DNA from 4 places in the Nocardia amikacinitolerans genome. Region 3 is predicted to be linked to each of the others. Evidence: riboswitches for the same ligand, from Rfam matches in the RefSeq annotation. Region 3 holds a riboswitch; each other region holds the start of a gene.
The links. Region 3 has a riboswitch for S-adenosylmethionine ahead of CRP45_RS18040 (ABC transporter substrate-binding protein). Riboswitches for the same ligand answer to the same signal wherever they lie in the genome.
Positions count from the first base shown of each region.

Region 1 (3,746 bases), on a different contig from region 3:
GTAGCTCAGCTGCGCCAGCCAGAGCAGCCCGACAACACCGAGCGCGGCGCCCGCGACCATCAGCGGACGCGGTCCGAGCTTGGGCAGCAGTGCGCTGGTGACGCCCGCCGACACCGCGATGCCCACCGGGAACGGCAGGAACGCGACGCCCGCCTTCAGCGGCGAGTAGCCGAGCGTGACCTGGAAGTAGAAGGAGAGGAACAGGAACATCGCGAACATCGCGATGGGGATCAGCAGCGCGGCGAGCAGCGCGCCACCTCGGTTGCTCTCCCCCGGAATGCGCAGGGGCAACAGCGGATTCGACGAACGACGCTCGATGACGACGAACGCGACGAGCAGCGCGAGCCCGGCGACGAGCAGCGCGAGGGTTCCGCCCGAGGTCCAGCCGTGATCGGCGGCGCGGCTGAAGCCGTACACGATGGCGATCAGACCCGCCGTCACGGTGACGGCACCGGGCACGTCGTAGCCGCCGGTCCGCGGCGCGGGCACGTCCTTGATGACGAACGCGAGCGCGCCGACGAACGCGAGAATCGCGATGGGGGTGTTGACCAGCAGGGTCCACCGCCATGACGCGTACTCGGTGAGCGCGCCGCCCGCGATCAGGCCGATCGCGGCGCCGCCCGCGGAGATGCCCGCGAACACCGCGAAGGCGCGGGCCCGCTCCTTCGCCTCGGTGAACGTCACCGAGACCAGCGCGAGCGCGGCGGGTGCGAGCAGCGCGGCGAACGCGCCCTGCAGGCCGCGGCCCGCGAAGAGCTGGGCGCCGTTCTGCGCTAGACCCGCGAGCGCCGAGGCGGCCGCGAAGCCGATCAGGCCGACCAGGAAGATCCGGCGGCGGCCGAGGTAGTCGGCGAGGCGGCCGCCGAGCAGCAGCAGGCCGCCGAAGATCAGCGTGTACGCCGTGAGGGCCCACTGCTTGTCGCCCTCGCTGATGCCGAGGTCACGCTGCGCGAACGGCAGCGCGATCGTCACGATGGTCGCGTCGAGGACCACCATCAGCTGGGCAAGGCCGATCACGCCGAGCGCCAGCCAGCGGGCCGAGTCGCGCCGGTCGTCCGGCGCGTGCACCGCTGTCGATATCTCGCTCACTTTGTCTCCTCGTCGTCGGAAGTGCGCGTTAGGGCAATCCTGTCACTGTCCGACATTTGGCGTCAATAGAAAAATGTCGCAGTCAGACATTTGCCATGTTGCGACAGTTGAGCGAGTGTCTGAGTTACAGTGGGGAGATGCTCGACTCATCGACGCCGGCGGGCACGAACGCGGCCGAGAACGCCGCCGCGACCGGGAACAGCACCGGCCGCGCGGCCTCGGGGAGCGTCGCGTCCGCCAACCAGGAAAACCCGGTGTCCTCGACGCGAGAAGGCGCCGTGACCTCGAGGCGAGAAGACGCGGCACCTCTGGGCCTACGCGAGCGCAAGAAGCAGCAGACGAGGCAGCGCATCATGAACATCGCGCTCGAGCTGTGCGACAAGCAGGGCTTCGACGCGACGACGGTCGAGCAGATCGCGAACGCGGCCGACGTCTCGCCGCGCACCGTCAACCGGTATTTCGAGACGAAAGAGGACATCGTCCTCGCGCCCATCCTCGACTTCGGCCAAATGGTTGCCGAGAAGTTGCGAGAAGAGCCGCTCGGCGGCAACGAACTGCGCGCGCTGTGCAACGCCTATCTCCGGGTGATCGATGACGCGGCGAGCGAGAACTCGGCCGTATCGTTCTGCAGGTTCCAGCAGATGCAGCGAGTCGCGCGTGACAGCCCTTCGGTCAACAGCCGCGCGCTGGAGTTCGCCGACAGCAAGTCCGATGCCATCACCGCGGTGCTCGCCGAACGTCTCGGCACCACGCAAGGGGCGCTGAGCGTGCGATTGCTCGTCTCCACCTGGCAGATGCTGTGTCATCTCGCGATGGACGTGCACGGCGAGCTGATCATGGACGGCGATCCGGAGACCGCGGTGCACGCGGCGCGGGCGACGCTGCTCGACGCGTACGCGGAGTTCATGCGGGTCTGCGCGGAACCGGTGACCGAATCGGCGGAGTGAGATCGGCTACGAATTTCGGCCATTGGCCGCCCGCCAGCTACCATGTCCGTCAGGTCATGAGTGCCAGCGCCAAGCCCCGGCTCGCTGGACGGCAACCCTCCAGCAGCGGTGGGGTGCTCCGGGTGATGACCGGGCCCTCGAAGGTCGAGGGCAAGCGCGCTGTCAGGAGGTTCCCGGAAATGTGTTGTCCTGGATAGACCGCATCACCGATCTCGTTAGTTCCGGCGAACAACTCTTGTGGAGCATGACATGACCGACCCCGTAGCGGCCGAGTTCGATCCTGCCCGTTGGTCCTTCGAGACCAAGCAGGTGCATGCGGGCCAAGCCCCCGATCCGAGCACCGGCGCCCGCGCCCTGCCGATCTACCAGACCACCTCCTACGCCTTCCGCGACACCGACCACGCGGCGGCGCTGTTCGGTCTCGCCGAGCCGGGCAACATCTACACCCGCATCATGAACCCGACCCAGGATGTGGTCGAGCAGCGCATCGCCGCCCTGGAAGGCGGTGTCGCCGCGCTGCTGCTGGCCTCCGGGCAGGCCGCGGAGACTTTCGCGATTCTCAATCTCGCCGAGGCTGGCGACCACATCGTGTCCAGCCCGCACCTGTACGGCGGCACCTACAACCTCTTCCACTACTCGCTGCCCAAGCTCGGCATCGAGGTCTCGTTCGTCGAGGACCCGGACGATCTCGAGCAGTGGCGCGCGGCGATCCGGCCCAACACCAAGGCGTTCTTCGGCGAGACAATCGCCAATCCCAGCAGCGCCGTGTTCGACATCCCCGGCATCGCCGAGGTCGCGCACGCCGCGGGAATCCCGCTGATCGTGGACAACACCGTCGCGACCCCGTACCTGATCCAGCCGCTGGCGCACGGCGCCGACATCGTGGTGCACTCCGCCACCAAGTACCTGGGCGGGCACGGCGCGGCCGTCGCCGGTGCGATCGTCGACGGCGGAAAGTTCGACTGGACCGTCCGCGACGACAAGGGTGAGCCGCGCTTCCCCGGCTTCACCACCCCGGACCCGAGCTACAACGGCGTGGTCTTCGCCGACCTCGGCGCGCCCGCCTACGCGCTGAAGGCCCGCGTGCAGCTGCTGCGCGACCTGGGCGCGGCGGTCTCGCCGTTCAACGCGTTCCTGATCGCGCAGGGCATCGAGACGCTGAGCCTGCGCGTCGAGCGCCACGTCGCCAACGCGCAGGCGGTCGCGGAATTCCTGACGCAGCATCCGGCCGTCGAAGCGGTCCATTACGCGGGACTGCCCGGCTCGCCTTGGCACGAGCGGGCCAAGCGGCTCGCGCCGAGGGGGACCGGCGCGATCGTCTCGTTCGAGCTGCGCGGCGGCGTCGACGCGGGCAAGAAGTTCGTGGACGCGTTAGTCCTGCACAGCCACGTCGCTAACATCGGGGACGTGCGTTCTCTGGTGATCCATCCGGCCTCCACGACGCACTCCCAACTGACACCCGAGCAACAGCTCGCCTCCGGCGTCACCCCGGGACTGGTCCGCCTCGCCGTGGGCATCGAGGGAATCGACGACATTCTGGCCGATCTGCGCGCCGGATTCACGGCGGCGACGACGTGACCGTGAGCACCGAGCAGAGCATCGAGTCCGGCGTCGGCCTGCTGCCGCCGCCGGACGGTCGGCCCGGCGTCATCGCGATCGGGGACGTGCGGCTGGAAAGCGGCGCGGTGATTCCGGACGTGCACCTCGCCG
Region 1 covers NZ_OBEG01000005.1:459,475-463,220, reverse strand. Annotated here, with positions in the region: gene CRP45_RS23715 (MFS transporter) at 1-1,089, opposite strand, end outside; gene CRP45_RS23710 (TetR/AcrR family transcriptional regulator) at 1,227-2,036, shown strand; SAM riboswitch class IV at 2,089-2,199, shown strand; gene CRP45_RS23705 (bifunctional o-acetylhomoserine/o-acetylserine sulfhydrylase) at 2,286-3,614, shown strand; gene metX (homoserine O-acetyltransferase MetX) at 3,611-3,746, shown strand, end outside.
Region 1: linked by a shared signal. The riboswitch ahead of CRP45_RS23705 (bifunctional o-acetylhomoserine/o-acetylserine sulfhydrylase) and the one ahead of CRP45_RS18040 (ABC transporter substrate-binding protein) in region 3 are both predicted to bind S-adenosylmethionine.

Region 2 (3,746 bases), on a different contig from region 3:
CGTCATCCACTTCCTCGGCGAACACCAGCAGCACATCGCCAAGCGCTTCTCCCGCTCCGCCGAGGAACGCTTCACCGACCGCTCACTGTGGACCACCCTGGACACCGGCGAACCCGTCCTGCACGGAACCCCCATCTGGGTCCGCGCCGTCGTCCAGCAACTCATCCCCATCGGCGACCACACCTTCGTCGTCGGCCTGGTCACCCGCGTCCACGACAACACCGACGAAAAGCCCGCCGCCGCACCGCTGTTGTACTACAACGGCCGCTACCACCGCCCGTCCTCGCTGGAGGACTGAGTGGGCTCAGGAGCCGTCCAGCTCCTCGAGCGCGACCTCCATCGGGAACGGGCCGGTCAATCGCAGCGCGTCCTGATGCGTTTCGGCGAGCCGATAGGTCCGGCTCGCCCAGTCCAGGCGCAACGCACGATGCCCCTAGGCGACTCGCGGCTTCACTTCGACAACGAGGTCCGCGTCCAGCGCACTGGCCAACCGCTCCAGAACGGGCAGGCTCGGGATAGTCCCGCCCGCTTCGAACCGCGCTACCGCCGACTGGGTCATCCCCGCCGCTTGCGCGAGCGCGGTTTCGGCGGATCTGGTGCGGCCGAGGATTCAGGCGATGAGGCAGGGGGTGGCGCCGGTGGTGGGGGTGGCGGTGAAGGGGCGGGTTTCGGGGGTGGGGTTCCAGAGGCCGTCGGTTTCGGCGTAGTTCCAGGAGGGGCCGCGGTGGACAAGGGTGGCGACGGCGTCGACGAGGCGGTCGATGTCGGTGGACGTGGTGCCGAGGCCGATGCTTGCGCGCAGTGCGCCGTCGAGGCCGAGGCGGGCGAGCAGCGGGTGGGCGCAGAAGCGGCCGTCGCGCACGCCGATGGCGTGTTCGGCGGAAAGGTAGGCGGCGACGTGGCCGGGTGCGAAGCCCGCGACGGTGAACGCGACGATGCCGACGGAATCGGGACTGTCGGACCAGATGCGCAGCGTCTCGACGCCCGGGATGGCGCACAGTCCGTCGCGCAGGCGGTCGGCGAGCAGGCGTTCGTGCGCGGCCAACGCCGCGGGGTCGATGGCGGCGAGCGCGTCGCAGGCGGCGGCGATCGCGGCAGCGCCGAGCACGTTCGGCGAACCCGCCTCGTGCCGCTGCGGCGCGGGCGCCCATTCGGTGTGCTCGGTGCTCACCGCGCGGACCGCACCGCCGCCCGCGAGATACGGCTCGGCCCGATCCAGCCAGTCGCGGCGGCCGACCAGCACACCTGCACCGAACGGCGCGTACAGCTTGTGACCCGAGAAGGCGAGATAGTCGATACCCTTCTCCCGCAGACTGATTCGCCGGTGCGGCGCGAGCTGGGCCGCGTCGACCAAAATGCGCGCCCCGCACTGGTGCGCGATGTCGGCGAGCCGCTCCAACGGCACCACTTCCCCGGTGACATTCGACGCCCCCGTGACCGCGAGCAGCGCGGCGGGCTTGCTGCACAACTCCGCCACCAGCAATCGGATGGTCTCGGCGACGGTGTCGGCGGCGCGCACCACCCGGCGTCCGTGCCGCGTCCACGGCAGGAAATTGGCGTGATGTTCGATGTCGAGCACCACGGTGTCGCCCGGCACGCAGGACGCGAGCAGGTTCAGCGAGTCGGTCGTGTTGCGGGTGAACACCACCACCTGGTCGTCGTCGGCGTCGAGGAAACGGGCGACCGAACCGCGGGCCGCCTCGTAGCACTCGGTGGAGATGCGCGAGGCGTAACCTGCGCCGCGGTGCACGCTGGCGTAGTACGGCAACAACCGCTGGATCCGGTCGGTGACCTGGGCCAGCGCGGGCGCGCTCGCGGCGTAGTCGAAGTTGGCGTAGGTGCGGGTTCCGCCCTGCACGAGCGGCACCGGCAGATCGTCACCCGAGACGCGGGCGAAGGCGGCGCAGGTCTGGTCCACAACAGAAGTCATCACGTAATCCCGTCGGCTATGGGACTCGCAATCGAGAGATTCGTCGAGTCCGCGCTTGCCGCACCCGGTCGGGCGGCGGCCCGGTCGTCACCCGGAGCACCCCACCGCGGAGGAGGGTTGCCGACCAGCTAGCCGGGGCTTAGCGCTGGTACTCATGACCTGTTTCGAGGTTGGCAGACCGCACGCGGCTCTGTCAACCTCCGGATCAATTGGTTGCGCCGACGACAGAACTGCGCTGCACTCGGTGGATGACGCCCTCCCTGCTGCTGAGCTTCGTCGGATTGTGCGTCCTGCTTTCCCTCACTCCGGGGCCGGATTCGTTCCTGGTGCTGCGCTTTTCGATCGTGGACGCCCGTCCCGGCATCGCCGCGGCGGTGGGTTCCGCGCTCGGCGGCTTGGTGTGGGCGGTGGTGGTTGCCGCGGGCGTCGCCGCGCTCCTGGAGCAATCCGCCACCGCGTATCGCGCGCTGAAGATCGTCGGCGGAATCTATTTGGTGTACTTGGGAATTCGCACGCTCATCGAATTGCGCAGGCGGCGGGCACTGGCCGATCCCGAATTCGATTCCAGCGGCGGGAAAACCGCGCCCTCGGTTCGCTCGGCGTTCACGGCGGGCGTGGTCTCGTGTCTGTTCAACCCGAAGGTCGGCCTGTTCTACCTGGCCGTGCTGCCCCAGTTCCTGACCGAGATCACTTTTCTCAACACCCTCGCGCTCGGCGCGATCGAATGCACCGTCGCGGCCGTCGAAATGATCCTGCTCGCCCTGCTCGCCGCCCGCGCGGTGGCGTTCCTGCGCAGTCCGAAGGTCCGCGATCGGCTCGAACAGGCCAGCGCCGGAATCCTCACGGCGCTGGGACTCGGCACCGCGGCCTCGGCGACCTGACGGACGCTGCCGGACGCGTCCGAAACCCGCGCACGACCGGACCGAATCTGGCCTATCAGCCATTTCGCACAGCGGGTTCGCCCCTCGACATCACACCGCGAGCCCGGCGATTTCACCGATACCGCGGGTACCTTGGTCTGTTGGTCACCGTGGCGTTTGCCAATCGGTAACCCTCATGTGAGACAACCAACGGCGACGCAAGGCAGGTCTATGAGAGGTGGGTCGGACGTGATGCTCCAGCCGCAGGTAGACACCGCGGCGGGCGAGGGCCCGACCGGGCGAGCGCTGTCCGATCCCCTCCGGCGCGGGGTCGCCGCGCCTCCCGCACGGACCCTGGTCGACATTCTTTCGGCGACCGCCGAAGCCCATCCGGACGCGCACGCCATCGACGACGGCGAGATCCTGCTCACGTATCGCGAGCTGCTCGCCGCGATCCAGCACCGAGTGGGCGAGCTCACGGCGGCGGGCGTGCGGTCGGGTGACCGGGTCGGCGTCCGGATGCCTTCCGGCAGCCATGATCTCTACGTCACGATCCTCGCCGTGCTGTGGGCGGGCGCCGCGTACGTCCCGGTCGACGCCGACGACCCGGACGAGCGTGCCCGTTTGGTGTTCGGCGAGGCCCGGGTCAGCGCCATCGCCGGAGTCGACGGAATCCGTCCGGTCGTCGAACGCGACACCGCGCCAACGCAATCCGATCATGCCCTCCCCACCCCCGAAGACGACGCCTGGATCATCTTCACCTCCGGCTCCACCGGCACCCCCAAGGGCGTCGCGGTCACCCACCGCAACGCCGCCGCTTTCGTCGACGCCGAGTCTCGACTCTTCCTGCAGGACGCGCCCATCGGCCCCGGCGACCGTGTCCTCGCCGGTCTCTCGGTCGCCTTCGACGCCTCCTGCGAGGAGATGTGGCTGGCCTGGCGGCACGGCGCCTGCCT
Region 2 covers NZ_OBEG01000007.1:113,116-116,861, reverse strand. Annotated here, with positions in the region: gene CRP45_RS28000 (flavin reductase family protein) at 1-298, shown strand, start outside; gene CRP45_RS27995 (helix-turn-helix domain-containing protein) at 434-610, opposite strand; gene CRP45_RS27990 (aminotransferase class V-fold PLP-dependent enzyme) at 611-1,930, opposite strand; SAM riboswitch class IV at 1,977-2,090, opposite strand; gene CRP45_RS27985 (LysE family translocator) at 2,179-2,811, shown strand; gene CRP45_RS27980 (Pls/PosA family non-ribosomal peptide synthetase) at 3,022-3,746, shown strand, end outside.
Region 2: linked by a shared signal. The riboswitch ahead of CRP45_RS27990 (aminotransferase class V-fold PLP-dependent enzyme) and the one ahead of CRP45_RS18040 (ABC transporter substrate-binding protein) in region 3 are both predicted to bind S-adenosylmethionine.

Region 3 (3,746 bases):
GCGCCTTTGGCCAGCGCCACTTCGGTGAACGGCTGCCGCCAGGTGGATTCCAGTCCTGCCGCGAGCACCTGGGCGATCACCGCGCCGATCGGGACGGCGAGCGTCAGCGCGGGCAGTACCGTGCCGCGCAGTCCCTGTCCGCCGAACGCGGGCGCGAGGCGCCACTGGAACGAGAACAGCTGGAGCAGCAGCAGTCCCGTCCAGAACGTCGGCACCGCGACGCCCAGTGGCGGAAGCGCGGCCAGCAGGTTACGCAGCCACGGTCTGCGCGCGTAAGTCGCGGCGAAGGCCAGCGCTACTCCGCCGATCGTGGCGAAAAGCAGGGCGAGCGAGGCCAATCCGAGTGTCGAGGGCACGGCGTCGCTGATCGCCTCGGTCACCGGTTGCCCGGTCGCGATGGAGAGTCCGAGATCGCCGCGGACCGCGTTTGCGAGCGCGGTCCAATACTGGTCCCACAGTGGACGATCCAGCCCGTATCGGGCTTGCAACTCCGCGATCGCGGCCTTGTCGACCGGTGTTCCCGCGGCGCCGCCGTCGGCCGCGATGGAGACCGGATCGGCGGGCAGCAGGTAGAGGACAACGAACGAGATGCTGAACGCCGCCCACAGCACCCAGATCGCTTGCAGGACGCGCAGCGCCAGATAGCGGGCCATCTCAGCGCCCACTCAGCCAGGTGTCGAAGAACTGCAACCGGGCCGACGCCTCGAACTTCAGATCCCTGGTGTTCGCGGCGGCGCCGATCGCCTGGGAGAGTTCGATGGTCGGAATCCACAGCCCGGCCTCTAGCACCTGCTCCTGGGCGGTGCGGATGAGCGCGGTGCGCGCGGCGGCGTCGGCCGTGCTGAGCTGGTCGCGGAGAGCGTCGTCCAGCGGCGGAATAGGTTCGCGGGCATTGAGATTGCGGCCGTCGATGCCGAACACCGCGCGCAGGATGTCGCCGTCGGCGCGGGTGGTGTTGTAGTAGGTGGCGTCGAAATCCTTGGCGTTCTGTCGTGCGGTGTACTCCGGCCCGGATACCAGGTCCAGCTTCAGTTCCACACCGACCTGTCGCAGCTGCTGCTGCACCAGCTCGAGGATGGCCTGGTTGCCCGCGAACGCCTGGCTGAACAGCACCGAGAAGGACAGGCGCTCACCGTTCTTCGCGCGGATACCGTCACCGCCGGGCGTCCAGCCCGCCTGATCGAGGATGTACTTCGCCTTGGCGGGGTCGTAGCCTACCCGCGCCGCGAAGTCCTGGTAGCCCGGCGTGGCGCTGGCCAGCGGACCGGAGGCGGGGTTGAACTGCGGGCCGAGCACGGTGTCCACCAGCTGCTTTCGATCGATGGCGGGCAGCAGCGCTTGGCGCACCGCGGGATCGCGTAGCGGACCGCGAGTCACGTTGGGCTGGAAGCCGAACGGCACGCCGGGATTGGCCGTGCTGAGCAGGCGCGCGCCAACGGCTTCCAGCTGCGGCACGTCCTGCGGTAACGCATCGCTGATCGCGTCGAGCTGACCGGAGACGAGACTGCCCGTGCGCACGCCGGATTCCGGCACCACCGTGAACTCGATGCGATCCAGGTAGGCCTCGCCCTGGTGCGCGAACACCGCGGAGCCCCAGCGGTATCCGGCGCGTTTGGCCAGCGTCGCCGACTGGTCCTGCCGCCAGCCCACGTAGGTGAACGGCCCGCTGCCGACGTTGTCGCCGAGGCAGCGCTGCTCGGCCGACTTCGCGGTTGTCGCGTCGGCGAGGATGCCGAGCTGCGCGGTCGACGAAGCCTGCAGGAATTGGGCGTTGGGCCGGCTGAACTCCACGCGCGCGGTGAGCCGGTCGACGGCGGTGGTGCCCACGTAATTGGTGAGGTAGCTCGCGCCCAGCGGCGCCTTCACCCCGCCCAGCCGCAGCACCGAATCGAAGGTGTTGCGTACCGATTCCGCGGTTAGCGGGGTGCCGTCGCTGAAGGTGACGCCGTCGGCGAGATGGAAGGTGAAGGTCTTCGCGTCGGGGCTGATCTCCCAGCTGCGCGCCAGCCAGGGTTTGATCTCGCCGGTCCGCGGATCCTGATCGGTCAGCGAATCGACGATTTGCCGTGCGACGTAGATGGTTTGGTTGGTGCCCGCCTGCGCCGGATCCGAGCAGGTCGGCGGCTGGGACAACCCGTAGCGCAGCGTGCCGCCCGGCCGTGGCGGACCCGCGTCGGTCTCAGGCGCGCTCGAATCGCCGCCGCAGGCGGCCAAGGCGCTCGTCGCGGCGAGGGCGCCGACCAGCGCGAGAATTCGATGGCGGGTTCGGATCACGGTGTCACTCCCATGAGTTCGCTCGGTGTGGTGCTCGCGGCCAACGGCCTGCTGGGGATTCGGCGGCGCGGTTCCGGCGCCACCTCGGCGGAATCGGAACGCGACCGCGCGATGCGCGGGTTACCGCCCCGGCCTGCGACCGGTGCGGTCTGGCGCTGGATCAGCGCGGACAGCCGGCCGGGGTTCGGCGGCGGGTCTCGGCGCGGCGTCGGGTTCGGCGGGCGCGGCCGCGTGGGCAGATCATTCGGTCCTCCATCGTTCCTGGCGGAAGCACCCGCACCCGGTGGTCGGGGGGTTGCTGCGACGTCGGCGAGCCAGGTCTCTCGGTCGCTCTGGATGGTGTTGCGGACCCCGGTCCGCACCGGGCGCGGCAGGGTCGAGCCGAATCATCATGCGGAGCAGGGCATGTGGTGGACAAGGTTAGGAATCAGGGTGAGCGCAGCCCTGGCGGCGGGCGCTGCGGCGGACGATCATTGCGCGGGTCGGCGGGTCGGCGGGTCGGCGGGTCGGCGGGTCGGCGGGTCGGCGGGTCGGTTCCTGCATCCAGCTGGCCGCTCGGGGTAGAACGCGTCCGCTCGTGATGGCGCTCTGAGATGCGGGTGCAAGCCGACGCGCCGAAAACTTGCCGATTGCCGAAACGGCTGCTGAGCGGGTTTGCCGGAGTACCGTGTCCTCACCGTGCCGACGATGAGGAGCACCGCTGTGACCCTGTTGCGCCGCTTCACCACTCTCACCGCCGCCGCGACCGGATCGGTCGCGCTGGCATTCGGCGTCTGCGCCCCCGCCGTGGCGGCGCCCGCCCCCGTCCCCGCCGCACCCTCGGCCGCCACCGAACTGGCGGGCAAACAGCAGGCCGCCGCACCCGGCGATCTGCTCGGCGCCTACCAGTCCACCGTGGAGGCGCTGCGCGGATTCGGGATGGACCCGTTCCTGTACCCGACCGCCGCGGCGTTCTGCGGCAACGGCAGCACCTTCGGTCTGGTGCCCGCCGTCGCGGGCGCCATGCCGGGACCGTGGCCCAAGACCACGGTGTCCATTCCCGGCCTGGATCTGACGGCCGTGAAATCCGGGCAGACCATGTTCACCTTCGTGCCCTACGGCGTCAGCCAGGACAGCCGCAATACGGCGGGTATGCAAGTGGCCTGGCTGAATGTCAGCAACGGTCGCAGCGGCATCACCAAAATGGGCCCGCTCGCCGACATCTTCCGCGCCATGATCCCCGCCGAGGTACCGGCGGACCTGCGCCCGCACGCCGAACGCGCCGTCCAGGAATTTTTCTTCGCCGCCCTCCCCGTCGGCGGCATCCGCGCCGTCCCCGTCGACACCGGCAAGGGCACCGTTCTCGCCGCCGTCTTCGGCACCGTCGAGAACGGCAACCAGTCCTGCTTCTTCCTCCCGACCATCGGCATCACCTCGGTCCCGTAAAACCCCACGAGTACGGCCACCGGCTCGGTCCTTGGACCGGGCCGGTT
Region 3 covers NZ_OBEG01000003.1:821,642-825,387, forward strand. Annotated here, with positions in the region: gene CRP45_RS18035 (ABC transporter permease) at 1-653, opposite strand, end outside; gene CRP45_RS18040 (ABC transporter substrate-binding protein) at 655-2,274, opposite strand; SAM riboswitch class I at 2,524-2,617, opposite strand; gene CRP45_RS18045 (hypothetical protein) at 2,962-3,699, shown strand.

Region 4 (3,746 bases), on a different contig from region 3:
CCTGCGCGGGACCGCGACGCCCGAACACGTGCACCTCGACGGCCTTGTTCTGCTTGAGACCCTCATAGACGTTCGGCGGGATCTCGGTCGGCAGCAGCTCGTCACCGGTCTTGGCCAGCACGCGCGCCACGTCCAGCGCCACGTTGCCGACACCGAGCACCGCGACCTTCTCCGCGTCCAACGGCCACGAACGCGACACGTCCGGGTGCCCGTCGTACCAGGACACGAAGTCCGCCGCGCCGTAGGAACCGTCCAGGTCGATGCCAGGGATCGGCAGCGCGCGGTCGGCGTTGGCGCCGGTGGAGAAGATCACCGCGTCGTAGAAGCGACGCAGGTCGTCGAGGGTGATGTCGGTGCCGTAGTCGATGTTGCCGAGCAGGCGCACCTGCTCCTTGTCGAGCACCTTGTGCAGGGCGGTGATGATGCCCTTGATCCGCGGATGGTCCGGCGCGACGCCGTAGCGGATCAACCCGAACGGCGCGGGCATGCGCTCGTACAGGTCGATGCTCACCTCGGCATCGGACTTCATCAACGCGTCGGCGGCGTAGATCCCGGCCGGTCCTGCGCCCACGATCGCGATGCGGAGCGGGCGAGTCGCTGCACTCTGTTCGGTCATCTCTTACGCGCACCCTTATGGTCGAAACGTTCAATGGCGTCCGTCTTAGCTTAGGCTAAGTTGACGGACCGCTTGTTTGCACCCGGCGCCACGAACTCTGGTGATGCTGGCTCGTGGCTCTCACGGCCCCCAGATCGCTACGACGGTGAGCTGCCATATGGCTATGGCAGCAGGTCTCAATCTCGCGATTCTATCGGTGCTGCCGGTTGTCGCCCGCGCCGGTGCGGTGAACTGGGTGGATGCCCGCCGCCGCGGGCTCGGTGCCGGACGGGCCCGCTTCCCACGATAGCCGCGCGAAACGGGCAGGCGCTTCGCGTGCGGGGGCCGGGCGTCGGATACCCCCGCCGACCAGGGATGATCGATGCATGACCGAGCAGAAGTCCCCCGACGAAGGCGAACCGATCGAGGTCGATCAGACCGACAAGCGCTCCCTCGCGCCGTTCCTTGCCGCGGCCGCGCTGGCCGTCGTCGTGCTGGTGGCCATTGGGCTCGGCGGCGTGCTGTCGCCCGCTGAGAAAAATGTCACAGAGGCCGAGAAGATCGCCGGCGCCGTCGGCAACTTCGTCGAGGGCGCCAACAACACCGACATGGTGCCGCCACCGGGCACCGGCTGCCCCGATTTCGACCCCGCCAAGTCGCCGTTGGCCGGGCAGGAAGGCACCGGTAAGGCAATCGAACTCATAGCCGTCACCGATCAGACCCTCAACGGCGACCGGGCCAAGGCCACGGTGACCACCAAGGTCGACGGCAAGGAGTACACCGCGACCTGGAACCTCACCCGGACGGACGACAAATGGCTCGTCTGCAATGTTTGACACGGTGACCTCGGTGCAGGCAATCTCAGTCCCTAGGTCATGAGAACCAGCGCCAAGCCCCGGCTCAGCTGGTCGGCAACCCTCCTCCGCGGTGGGGTGCTCCGGGTGACGACCTGGCCGCGCACCGAACCAGGTGCGGCAAGTGCGGATTCACAGGAGGTTCGAGATGACTTACGCCGGTGACATCACCCCGCAGCAGGCGTGGGAGGTGTTGCGCGACAATCCCGCCGCCGTCTTGGTGGACGTGCGCACCGAGGCGGAATGGCGCTTCGTCGGAGTGCCCGACACCAGTTCGATCGAGCGACCCACCGTGCTGATCGAGTGGGTCGACGGCAACGGCGCGCCCAACCCGCAGTTCACCGAGCAGCTGAGCAAGGCGCTGGAGGGTCGCGACCCCGAGGCGCCCGTCGTCTTCCTGTGTCGCTCCGGCCAGCGTTCCGCGCACGCGGCGACCGTCGCCACCCGGCTCGGCATCGAGCCCTCCTACAACGTGATCGAGGGCTTCGAGGGCTCGCTCGACGCGTCCGGCCATCGCGGCGCCACCGGCTGGCGTGCCACCGGCCTGCCGTGGAGGCAGTCGTGATCACCGGCGGCGCGTTCGACAAGCCGCTGCCCGAGGGCGTCGGCCCTGCCACCCTCGGGGTGCGCGGCGGCCTGCGTCGCTCCGGTTTCGAGGAGACCGCCGAGGCCCTGTATCTCACCTCCGGCTTCGTCTACGAGAGCGCGGAGGCGGCCGAGGCGGCGTTCACCGGCGAGGTGGAGCACTTCGTCTACTCCCGCTACGGCAACCCGACGGTCGCCATGTTCGAGGAGCGGATCCGGCTGCTCGACGGCGCCGAGGCGGCGTTCGCGACCGCCAGTGGCATGTCGGCGGTGTTCACGGCGCTCGGCGCGCTGCTCGGCGCGGGCGATCGGTTGGTCGCCGCGCGCAGCCTGTTCGGCTCCTGCTTCGTGGTGTGCAACGAGATCCTGCCGCGCTGGGGCGTGGAGACGGTGTTCGTCGACGGTGAAGACCTCGACCAGTGGGAGCAGGCGCTCTCGGTGCCGACCACGGCGGTGTTCTTCGAGACCCCGGCCAACCCGATGCAGACGCTCGTCGACGTGCGCCGGGTGACCGAGCTCGCGCATGCCGCGGGCGCGAAAGTCGTGCTGGACAACGTCTTCGCGACGCCGCTGTTGCAGAAGGGCTTCGAGCTCGGCGCCGACGTCATCGTCTACTCGGGCACCAAGCACATCGACGGCCAGGGCCGCGTCCTCGGCGGCGCGATCCTCGGTTCCCAGGAGTACATCGACGGTCCGGTGAAGACGCTCATGCGCCACACCGGTCCCGCGCTGAGCCCGTTCAACGCGTGGACCCTGCTCAAGGGTCTGGAGACGATGCCGCTGCGGGTGCGCCACAGCACCGAATCGGCGCTGCGGATCGCGCGTTTCCTGGAGACCAACAAGTCGGTCAGCTGGGTGAAATACCCGTTCCTGGAATCGCATCCGCAGTACGACCTGGCCCGCAGCCAGATGTCCGGCGGCGGCACGGTGGTCACCTTCGAGTTGAACGCCCCGGCCGACGAAGCCAAGAAGCGAGCCTTCGAGGTGCTGAACAGGCTGCGGATCGTCGACATCTCCAACAACCTCGGCGACTCCAAAACCCTGATCACCCACCCGGCCACGACGACCCACCGCGCCATGGGCCCGGAGGGTCGCGCCACCATCGGCCTGTCCGACGGGGTCGTGCGCATCTCCGTCGGCCTCGAGGACGTGGAAGATCTGCTCGCCGATCTTGATCACGCCTTGAGCTAGACCCGGCCTCGCTAGTCCGCACAGCGACGACAACGCTGTGCGGAGTGGCGAAAAGGACTACGGCACGAACACTTCCGCATTAGCCGGGATGGAGGGGCCGTCGGTGCGGACGGTGAGCTGAACCCGTCCGGGACCGGTGTCCGCGACGATGGTGGTAGGGCCGAGACGCTGCCACCCCGGGACGAACCGGCTGACGCTGCCCCGCTGTCCGGTGTCCACGTTGTGCCAGTCGACCACCGCGGTGGCGTCGCAAGCGAGCAACTGCGGACCCCATGTCCCGATCGGCGAGAATCCCGGGATTACGCGCACGACGACCGCGTGTGCCGCACCTGGAGCCTCGGAGTATTGGTAGAGCGGGCCATCGAAGGCGGTGCCGCCGACGGAGAACATACCGACGCACGCACCGTTGCCGAGCGCGAAGACCGGGGCGAGATTGAAACTGTTCTGCGCGCACGAGCGAGGCTCGACATTCGACCACCCGAGCTGACAGGGACCGGGGTCGGCTTGGGCGGGCGCTGCGG
Region 4 covers NZ_OBEG01000004.1:809,644-813,389, reverse strand. Annotated here, with positions in the region: partial or broken gene CRP45_RS22040 (FAD-dependent oxidoreductase) at 1-616, opposite strand, end outside; gene CRP45_RS22035 (Rv0361 family membrane protein) at 982-1,431, shown strand; SAM riboswitch class IV at 1,467-1,582, shown strand; gene CRP45_RS22030 (rhodanese-like domain-containing protein) at 1,598-2,014, shown strand; gene CRP45_RS22025 (O-succinylhomoserine sulfhydrylase) at 2,011-3,225, shown strand; gene CRP45_RS34710 (hypothetical protein) at 3,283-3,746, opposite strand, start outside.
Region 4: linked by a shared signal. The riboswitch ahead of CRP45_RS22030 (rhodanese-like domain-containing protein) and the one ahead of CRP45_RS18040 (ABC transporter substrate-binding protein) in region 3 are both predicted to bind S-adenosylmethionine.